DNA from 3 places in the Pectobacterium carotovorum genome. Region 1 is predicted to be linked to each of the others. Evidence: predicted binding sites of a transcription regulator. Region 1 holds the regulator's gene; each other region holds the start of a gene.
What was found. The regulator Fur, encoded in region 1, represses iron uptake genes when iron is present. The targets are predictions, from matches to a motif close to ATAATAATGAGAACNACTATCAA.
Positions count from the first base shown of each region.

Region 2: a site for Fur is predicted at 1,427-1,449, ahead of sodA (superoxide dismutase [Mn]). Genes of this name have one in related genera too.
Region 3: a site for Fur is predicted at 1,812-1,834, ahead of R9X49_RS12545 (TonB-dependent receptor domain-containing protein). Genes of this name have one in related genera too.

Region 1 is NZ_JAXAFK010000001.1:552,448-555,711, reverse strand. It holds gene fldA (flavodoxin FldA) at 172-699, shown strand; gene fur (ferric iron uptake transcriptional regulator) at 1,029-1,478, shown strand; gene glnS (glutamine--tRNA ligase) at 1,542-3,200, opposite strand.
Region 2 is NZ_JAXAFK010000006.1:94,687-97,950, reverse strand. It holds gene fdhD (formate dehydrogenase accessory sulfurtransferase FdhD) at 464-1,297, shown strand; gene sodA (superoxide dismutase [Mn]) at 1,534-2,160, shown strand; gene R9X49_RS20105 (methyl-accepting chemotaxis protein) at 2,494-3,264, shown strand, end outside.
Region 3 is NZ_JAXAFK010000002.1:112,394-115,657, forward strand. It holds gene R9X49_RS12545 (TonB-dependent receptor domain-containing protein) at 1-1,699, opposite strand, end outside; gene R9X49_RS12550 (DUF2314 domain-containing protein) at 1,950-2,285, shown strand; gene R9X49_RS12555 (hypothetical protein) at 2,349-2,999, shown strand; gene R9X49_RS12560 (SUKH-3 domain-containing protein) at 3,035-3,264, shown strand, end outside.

The sequences.
Region 1 (3,264 bases):
GTCGGCAGAGATGCATTTCGTTTCTTTTACTACCCTCCACATTTCATACGCCTTTGATTTACGCATCCTTACCGATACGAGTTTCTCCTGATGTGAGTGTCTGTTATTATTAACGGATAAGTGGGTGAAACATTACACCATACCATTAGGAATCAAGAGGTTATTCAATTCATGGCACTCATCGGAATATTCTTTGGCAGTGATACTGGCAACACTGAAAACATCGCCAAAACGATCCAACAGCAGTTAGGCACCAACGTTGCAGATGTTCATGACATCGCCAAAAGCAGCAAAGAAGACCTCGAAGGTTTCGATATTCTGCTGCTGGGTATTCCAACCTGGTATTACGGTGAAGCTCAGTGCGATTGGGATGACTTCTTCCCCTCGCTGGAAGAAGTTGATTTCGAAGGAAAACTGGTTGCCCTGTTTGGTTGCGGCGATCAGGAAGACTATGCAGAATACTTCTGTGATGCCATGGGCACCATCCGTGACATTATCGAACCTCGCGGCGCGACGATTGTTGGCCACTGGCCAACAGAGGGCTATTACTTTGAAGCCTCTAAAGGACTCGCCGACGACAATCACTTCATCGGTCTGGCTATCGATGAAGACCGTCAGCCTGAACTGACCAGCGAACGCGTAACCGCTTGGGTAAAACAGATCAGCGATGAGCTGAACCTGAAAGAACTGGTTGGCTAAGCCATTTCGGCTCTGATAATCCCTATCAGAGCCGAAACAGCATTGATAGGTAAAACCTTTCATAATAATTGATACATTTTTTTAACTTCTATCAGTAAACCTGTACAATAATCCCATCGGCTTTGTATGTGCATCATCATTTCCTCATTCATCAACAACGAATTGCGTTGTATACCAATAGTGTGAATGGGGACAATATTGTTAACATTCCCTTGTTTTCATTTTGTATGCGCGGTTCTATAATTGAGACGCTTTTGCATTTTTTGAGCCGACCGATGTCATAGGCTAGGCAGCCTCCATTGATAAGTAAGCAACAGGATTAAACCCGCATGACTGACAACAATACCGCATTAAAGAAGGCCGGCCTGAAAGTCACTCTTCCAAGACTGAAAATACTGGAAGTGTTACAGGACCCTGTCTGCCATCACGTCAGTGCGGAAGATTTATATAAGAAACTGATTGATATGGGCGAAGAGATTGGTCTTGCTACCGTCTATCGCGTACTCAACCAGTTTGATGATGCGGGTATCGTAACCCGTCATAACTTCGAAGGCGGCAAATCCGTCTTTGAATTGACGCAGCAGCATCATCACGATCACTTAATTTGCCTCGACTGTGGCAAAGTCATTGAATTCCGCGATGAGTCTATCGAAGCACGTCAGCGTGAGATCGCAGAAAGACACGGCATCAAGCTATCCAACCACAGTCTGTATCTCTATGGGCATTGCAGTGAAGGGGATTGCCGAGAGGATGAAACCCTGCACGATTCCACACGATAAATCGACCGCATAAAAAAATAAAACCGCCGAGGCGGTTTTATTTTTGTCTTCTTCCCGGTGGCGTTAGCCTACCCAGGTATCTCGCAGTCCAACCGTACGGTTAAACACCAGATGTTCTGCACTGGAGTAAACGCGGTCAGCACAGAAGTAACCTTCGCGCTCAAACTGATACGCCTTCTCTGCTTCTGCCTGTGCCAGGCTCGCTTCTACAAAACCTTGCGTAATCTTCAGTGAGTCTGGGTTAATCGTCGACAGGAAATCTTCTGCCGCACCCGGGTTCGCCACACTGAACAGACGATCGTACAAACGGAATTCTGCAGGTACAGCGTGTGCCGCAGAAACCCAGTGAATCACGCCTTTTACTTTACGTCCATCAGACGGATCTTTGCTCAGCGTCTCTGCATCATAGCTACAGTAAACCGTGGTGATGGTGCCCTGCTCATCTTTTTCAATGCGATCTGCTTTGATCACATAGGCATTACGCAGACGAACTTCTTTACCCAGCACCAAGCGCTTGTACTGTTTGTTGGCTTCTTCACGGAAGTCAGCGCGATCGATATAAATCTCACGGCTGAATGCGACCTGACGTGAACCCATTTCCGGCTTGTTCGGATGGTTTGGCATCGCGACAAATTCTTCGTGCCCGGCTGGCAGATTCTCGATCACCACTTTGACCGGATCCAGTACCGCCATCGCACGCGGGGCGTTCTCATTCAGATCGTCGCGGATACAGGATTCAAGCGCGGCCATTTCCACGTTGTTATCCTGCTTCGTGACGCCGATGCGCACACAGAATTCACGGATAGAAGCTGCGCTATAACCACGACGGCGCAGACCAGAGATGGTCGGCATACGCGGATCGTCCCATCCTTCAACGACGTTTTCCACAACCAGCTGATTCAGCTTACGCTTGGACATAATCGCGTATTCGAGATTGAGGCGGGAGAATTCGTACTGACGCGGATGGCAAGGAATCGTAATGTTGTCCAACACCCAGTCGTACAGGCGGCGGTTATCCTGGAATTCCAGCGTACACAGTGAATGCGTGATCCCTTCCAGCGCATCGGAGATGCAGTGGGTGAAGTCATACATCGGGTAGATGCACCACTTGTTACCCGTCTGGTGGTGATCGGCAAATTTAATACGGTACAGCACCGGATCGCGCATCACGATAAAGGACGATGCCATATCGATTTTTGCACGCAGGCATGCCGTGCCTTCCGCAAACCCGCCGTTACGCATTTTTTCAAACAGCGCCAGGTTTTCCTGCACGGTACGGTCGCGGTAAGGGCTGTTTTTGCCCGGCGCCGTCAACGTACCGCGGTATTCACGGATCTGCTCGGGCGTCAGTTCATCGACGTAAGCCAGCCCTTTACCGATCAGCTCAACCGCATACGCATGCAGTTGATCGAAATAATCAGAAGAATAGCGAACGTCGCCGCTCCATGAAAAGCCCAGCCACTCGACATCACGTTTGATCGACTCAACGTACTCGATATCTTCTTTTACCGGGTTGGTGTCGTCAAAACGCAGGTTGCATTGCCCCTGATAGTCACGCGCGATACCAAAATTCAGGCAAATAGATTTTGCATGCCCAATATGCAGATAGCCATTCGGCTCTGGCGGGAAACGCGTCTGAATATGGTCATGCTTACCGGACGCCAGATCTTCATCGATAATCTGACGGATAAAGTTGGTTGGGCGGGCTTCAGCCTCACTCATTCTTCATTCCTCAATGCTAAAACGACGTATAACCGACAATGATCCAACAAGCTACGCTGGGAAA
Region 2 (3,264 bases), on a different contig from region 1:
TAGCGACAGAATTCGGCCAGAGAAGAAGGCAACTCTTCGAGTTGACGCACAGTTTCTTGCGAGAAAAAGTCGCATCCCTTCAGGCGCGGTGAGATATACCCTAAATAATTCGAGTTTCAGGACAAAACGTATTCGTTTTGAATAACGCGAAGCGTTAGCCCTTTAGGGCGATGCTCATCAATGAGCATCGTAACGCGGCAAGAGAAGGACAAATTCGTCGGGAACGAATTTGACCAGCCATTGGCTGGCTTTCGGTGAGAGACAGGATGTCTCTCATTTCATCCCGATGAGCTTACTCAAGTAAGTGATTCGGGTGACAAATCTGCCGGGAGCAGATTTGAACGCTGCTTGCAGCGGCCCTTCAGGGCGAGGCCCACGATGGGCCGAGTATTTGAACGCAGCCAACGCACATGCAACTTGAAGTATGACGGGTATAATACTTTTAATTTCCAGGGTTACTAACATGCAGGTATTTCAGGTGGAAGGGGTTCATTTACACGCGGATGCCGCCCTTGAAGGCGCAACGCAACATTCGGTTTATCATCCTGACTCGCTGCATCAGCCACAGTCTGACTGGCTGGCGGAAGAAGTGCCCGTGGCGCTGGTCTACAACGGCATCTCGCATGTCGTCATGATGGCATCGCCGAAAGAACTGGAACAGTTCGCCCTCGGGTTTTCCTTATCTGAAGGCATTATTCAATCACCAGCGGATATCTACGGGATTGATGTACAGGCCGCCTGTAACGGCATCGAAGTGCAGATTGAGCTGTCCAGCCGACGCTTTGTCGGGCTAAAAGAACGGCGCCGGGCGATGGACGGTCGCACAGGCTGCGGCGTATGTGGCGTAGAACAGCTCGCGGAAATCGGCAAACCCATCGCCCCCTTACCCTTCACGCAGACATTTTCCCTCAGCAAGCTCGAAAACGCGCTGGTACGGCTACGAGACGTGCAGAAGATCGGTCAGATGACGGGTTGCACGCATGCCGCAAGTTGGGTCGCGCCAGACGGCACGCTGTCCGGGGGGAGTGAAGACGTCGGCCGCCATGTCGCGCTGGATAAACTGCTGGGTACCCGAGCGAAACACGGGTGGAAGCAAGGCGCAGCGCTGGTCTCCAGCCGGGCCAGCTATGAAATGGTTCAGAAGTCCGCCATGTGCGGCGTGGAAATCCTGTTTGCCGTCTCGGCGGCAACCTCACTGGCCGTTGAGGTCGCAGAGCGCTGCAACCTGACGCTGGTCGGTTTTTGTCGACCGGGGCATGCGACTATTTACACGCATCCACAGCGCCTGAGCGAGTAAGCGACACCATCTGCGCCACAGCAGCTTGAAGTATGACGGGTATAGATTAATTTGTTTCTACATAGTGCAATAATGACATAACCGTTTGTTATCATGAGGTAAAGCAATATGGTTCATGACATCAGAACGAGAATAATCATTTTCAATATCATTTAATTAACTATAATGAACGTATTGCTTACGCGGTACTAACAGTACAGTGCCGTAACATTTTTTTTACCATGGAGATGCTAAACATGAGTTATTCACTGCCATCGCTGCCATATGCTTATGACGCACTGGAACCGCATTTCGACAAAGAAACGATGGAAATTCACCATTCCAAACACCATCAGGCTTACGTCAATAATGCTAACGCCGCGCTGGAATCTCTGCCTGAGCTGGCTAAATTGTCTGCTGAAGAGCTGATCGCCCAACTGGATAAAGTTCCTGCGGAGAAAAGAACAGCACTGCGTAACAATGCGGGTGGCCACGTTAACCACAGCCTGTTCTGGAAAGGCCTGAAAGTAGGTACGACGCTGACTGGCGATCTGAAAGCCGCTATCGAACGTGATTTCGGCAGCGTTGATGCGTTTAAAGAGAAATTTGAGCAAGCAGCAGCCACTCGCTTCGGTTCTGGCTGGGCGTGGCTGGTACTGAAAGACGACGGCAAACTGGCCGTAGTGTCTACTGCAAACCAAGACAGCCCGCTGATGGGTGAAGCTGTTTCTGGCGCGTCTGGCTACCCAATCGTCGGTCTGGACGTCTGGGAACACGCTTACTACCTGAAATATCAGAACCTTCGTCCAGCTTATGCTAAAGCATTCTGGAACGTGTTGAACTGGGACGAAGCCGCTGCTCGTTTCGCTAGCGCGAAAAAATAAAACCGCTGAGTGCCTGATATCATCAGGCCTCTTCTGCGTTTGAATATGAACTGGAATAACAGTCTGTTATTCCAGTTTTTTATTGTACCTGCCATACTTCAAGCCGCATGTACGTTGGCAATATCCGGCTCATCTTTGAGCCTCGCCCCCGACAGGCCGCCGCTTACTGGCGCGTAAAGTTTCAGAGTAAAGTGCCGATATCTACTGCGGGTTTTTATCATGTTGTTTTGCAGGGATAGGCTTGGCAAGCGGTAATCCGAGATGCTAACACCGCTAATCAAGCGTGCATCAGGATAGTGAATTCGACTCAATACGATATAGTGGTGGGATGTGATGGCTATGAATTTTGACAATCTAAAAGTCGGTAAAAAATTAGGGTTAGGCTTTTTCCTGATTCTGCTGATGACCATGGTGATTGCTGGTGCGGGCATTATGCATATTAGCTCGCTGAAAGACAGCATTGATAAAGTTAACTTAAGCAACAATATCAATGATGAAATTAACCAGGCTAAATATTACCGCGCATTATACGGCACCACCTATAACCCAGATGATATAAAAAGGAACATTGAGCATATTGCCAGCGTCAGTAAACTCGCTGAAAAAGCAAAAGAATTTCACTGGCCTGAAAGCGACGCCAAGAAAATAGCCAGCATCCCCACATTAATTACCAGCTATCAGGAAAAACAAAATAATTATATAAATGCCGTGAGCAAAAAGGATGCCGTAAGAAAAAGCTGGAATATTTCAACCACGGAAAAACCTCTACAAGATCTCAACGATCAATTAAAGACAGACAACAACAGCACAAACCTGCAACTATTACTTTCCGACCTGAACCAAAAACTGATTGCCGTCCGCTACCACGTTCGTGGTTTATTACTTTCGACCAATAAAGAATCCGAAGAAAAGCTGACGGATGCCATCAATGCGGCACAAACGTCACTGACCTTTCTGTATCAGAGCCTGTCTGCCGAACAGCGTGAAACGCTAGCACCGGTTATGACAATCATGAATAGCTATGAAGAGCAGGTTCTGGCCTATATGCCAGCCTATCAGGAGGAAATGGCGCAGGCGGGGCAAATGCAGGTTGTCGCCGGACAG
Region 3 (3,264 bases), on a different contig from region 1:
TTAAGCCCCATTCGACGTTGTTGCTGGTTTCTGTTTTGAGGTCGCTATTGCCGATAAAGGCATACTGGAATGGCCCGGCATAGTTGGCGTCAAGGTTGGTGCTGCCATAAAGCTGGCTGGCATCCGGGAATTGTGCGCCACGACGGTACTGCAAATAGGTTGTCAGCGTTGGGGTGATGTCATAGAGGAAGCTCAGTGAAGGCAGGACTTGCGTATCACTGTTGGCTTTACCGTACAGTCTGTTGACATCGGATTCATTGATTACGCTGCCGTCACCGCTCAGGCGAACCGTATTGGTTGGTTTGGTGCGCTGATGGACGGCGCGCACGGCAGGGACAACCGAGAAGGCGTGCCCCGCCAGATCCCACGTAACCGTATCCTGCACAAAGCCTCCAACGGTGTAGCTGTTGCTATCGGCTTCTGGCTGCATGATGTTATTGGCACCCGTTTGATTAGGCGATTGCCTGAACGGGCGCTCTGTCTTGCTTTGGCTGGCATTAAGGCCCCAGCTGAACTCGTGACGATCCCAGCTTTTCACCATATGGGTATCGAATCCATAGGTGGTGACATTGTAGTCGGAATAGACCCGGTGGCTATCTGCTGCCGCCATCCCTGTGGTTGCTGGCAGCCAGGTATTGTCGTGTGATTCGCTGTTTTGGAAGTAAATGCGGCTATCAACCAAATCGACCAGCGTATTGTTAACGGGCGTCCAGCGATCTTTCAGGCTGGCGGTCCAGCGGCGTGTCTCGCTGCTTTGTTGTGCCGTGCCGTAAATGGTGTTGTTGCCGCTTGGCAGATTACCCCAGTAGTCATAATGGGTATGGTTGGTTTTATGGTAATAATCCAGCGTACCGGTGAGCTGATGCTCGTCATTGGCCTGCCAAATGCCGGACGCCAAAATGGCGTTAGAGTGCCAGTTGGCAGGGTAAGCGGCGATCTCGTCGCTGTTATTACGCGTTTGCTGGCCGTCGCGGCGGCTGAGTACGAGAACGCCGCGCAGCTCGGCATCACCACCTGCGGCGGTGATGCCGTTATGCCAACCATGGTTGGCGGAATCAAAGTCACTCTGAAGACCAAAGTAGTCCTGCTTGCCTGCTTTCAGATAATCATCGGCAGATTTGGGGCGGAAGGAGACGCTGCCACCGAGTGCATTGATGGTATTTTCGGCGGAGGTGACGCCTGACTCAATATCGACGCCGCTGTACACGTAAGGGTCGATATAGTCGCGTCCCATGCCGAACGTATTGAATCCGGCGCGGCTGGCGTAGCTGCGGCCTGTGGCATTGGGCAGAGCGATGCCATCGGTATCGATAGCCACGCGGTTGCTTTCAATGCCGCGAATGTTGTAGCCCGTGTAACCGCCGCGATCGAAGCCGCTTTTCCCTGTATTACTGCCACCGCTGGCACCCGTTGCGCTCACCAGCGGTTGATAACGCATGATGGTGCCAAAATTATTGCCGCCTTCTTTCTGCATATCTTCGGCGGTTAGCGTCGTACTCGACCCCGCTTTTTTCTCAATTTTCGGCGAGTTAACGACCATCACATCGTCGGTCTGTCCCGTTTTTTCTGCCGAAGTGTCTTGATTCTTCCCGCTGAGTACGTTGTTGCCCGTGGTGCTATCCGCTGCCATGCTGTTCAGCGCGACGCCAGTTAAGATGCTGGTGAGAAGAATTTTATTTAAATTCTTGTTAATTAACATAATGATGCTCTGCTATAAGGTTGTTCTGGCCAGCGGCGTTGGGGAAACATGGCGTGCTGGTAGCTAACGTCTGCAAGGGAAATGCAAAACGACGAATAACATTAATTATCATGTGGTAATGATAACTATTATCAATATGCTAATTATTATCATCTGTTGTTGCAATGATGATGAATAATTCTTAATGAAACGGTATGTGTGCTATCAATGCTGAAGCGACGGTGGATGCGCGATGTATCAATGAGGTGTAATGAAACTGCCAACGTATGAAACCGATCACTACGAGCTGGACGACGGTGAAGCGCTTAACCGCGAGTATCCTGATTCATTCTGGATTCCAGACAACGAAGTACGTGAGTCACTCGTCCCCGACGATTTTGTTAAGCTGATCTTTCGTATGGAAAAAACCGCAGGCGCGGATGAGCTTTCGGTGGAAAGGATGTGGGTCAGAGTGACGAAAAAGCATCACGTGTTTTATCAAGGTGTTTTAGACAATACTCCCACGGGAAGCGACTGCGTGCGGTGCGGCCAGATTGTTACGTTTCATGCTTGTCACGTGATTGGTATTTATGGAAAGGATGAATAGCCGCATTGGTCACAGCAGCGACATCCAGGTGCCAGCTCTGCTGGTTGATAGGGTACTTAATAGATGAAGATTGCGGCACTTCGGGCAAAAGCCCGGCGTAACACGCTTGAAGTCGAGCATATTCTTGCTGCGGCGAAAGCACGCTTGCCGGGGTTACGCGATGAGCTTAATCGGCTATCCGCTGAGTGTAGCTGGTCTCAATCACCCTATTTGCCCGATGGCACACACGTTGTGCCGTTAGCGAAATGGGCTGACATTGCGGGCGTTTATGCTGACGATGGGATTGAGGCGCTGGGTGTGCTGGCTGCTGAACCCGATAATGCTGCGTATGTGATCGGCCTGCTTGAAGCGCTTCAATCACATGCTGCGGTGAATGCGTTGATAGCTTTCTTTCCTGCCGTTATGCAGGCACCTGAGCACGCGCTGGAAACGGCATGGCGCCTTACCTCCACCTATAACTCGCTCTTGAGTTTCAAAGGCGGCGTTGTGGCGACGGACGAGCAGGCAACGGCGGTGCGCACTTTTCTGATGCGGCTTTTACCGCTGGCAACGTCGGAACATCATATCCTCCTGATATTCTGTGCGCTGCGTGGCGTTGGCGATTCATCCTCTCTGGAACTGCTGGCAGGCCAACGCGATCTGGCTCCACCCAATGACACAATCAGAGCAAGTGTTATACGCGCGATTCGCCAGCGACTGAAAGATCAACGCTGACTTTTCCCTTAGCCGCAACTGCGAGATGACTCACGATGTCGATTGAAATCCCCGAATCCGTGCTTCCACTGTTTCAGGCGGCGGGCTGGCCGAATGTCGCACCACAATCAGTCCCGCCGTTTATGCCTGAGAATCATCCGGCTTTTGCTATCCTGCACGCGTTTGGCGGGCTGACGGTTGGGCAGTGTGGCGCAGGAGAAGAGTGCGCTAGCGGCGATATTATTTTTGGCTGCAACGAGGATATGCAGGAGGATGAAACGCTGCT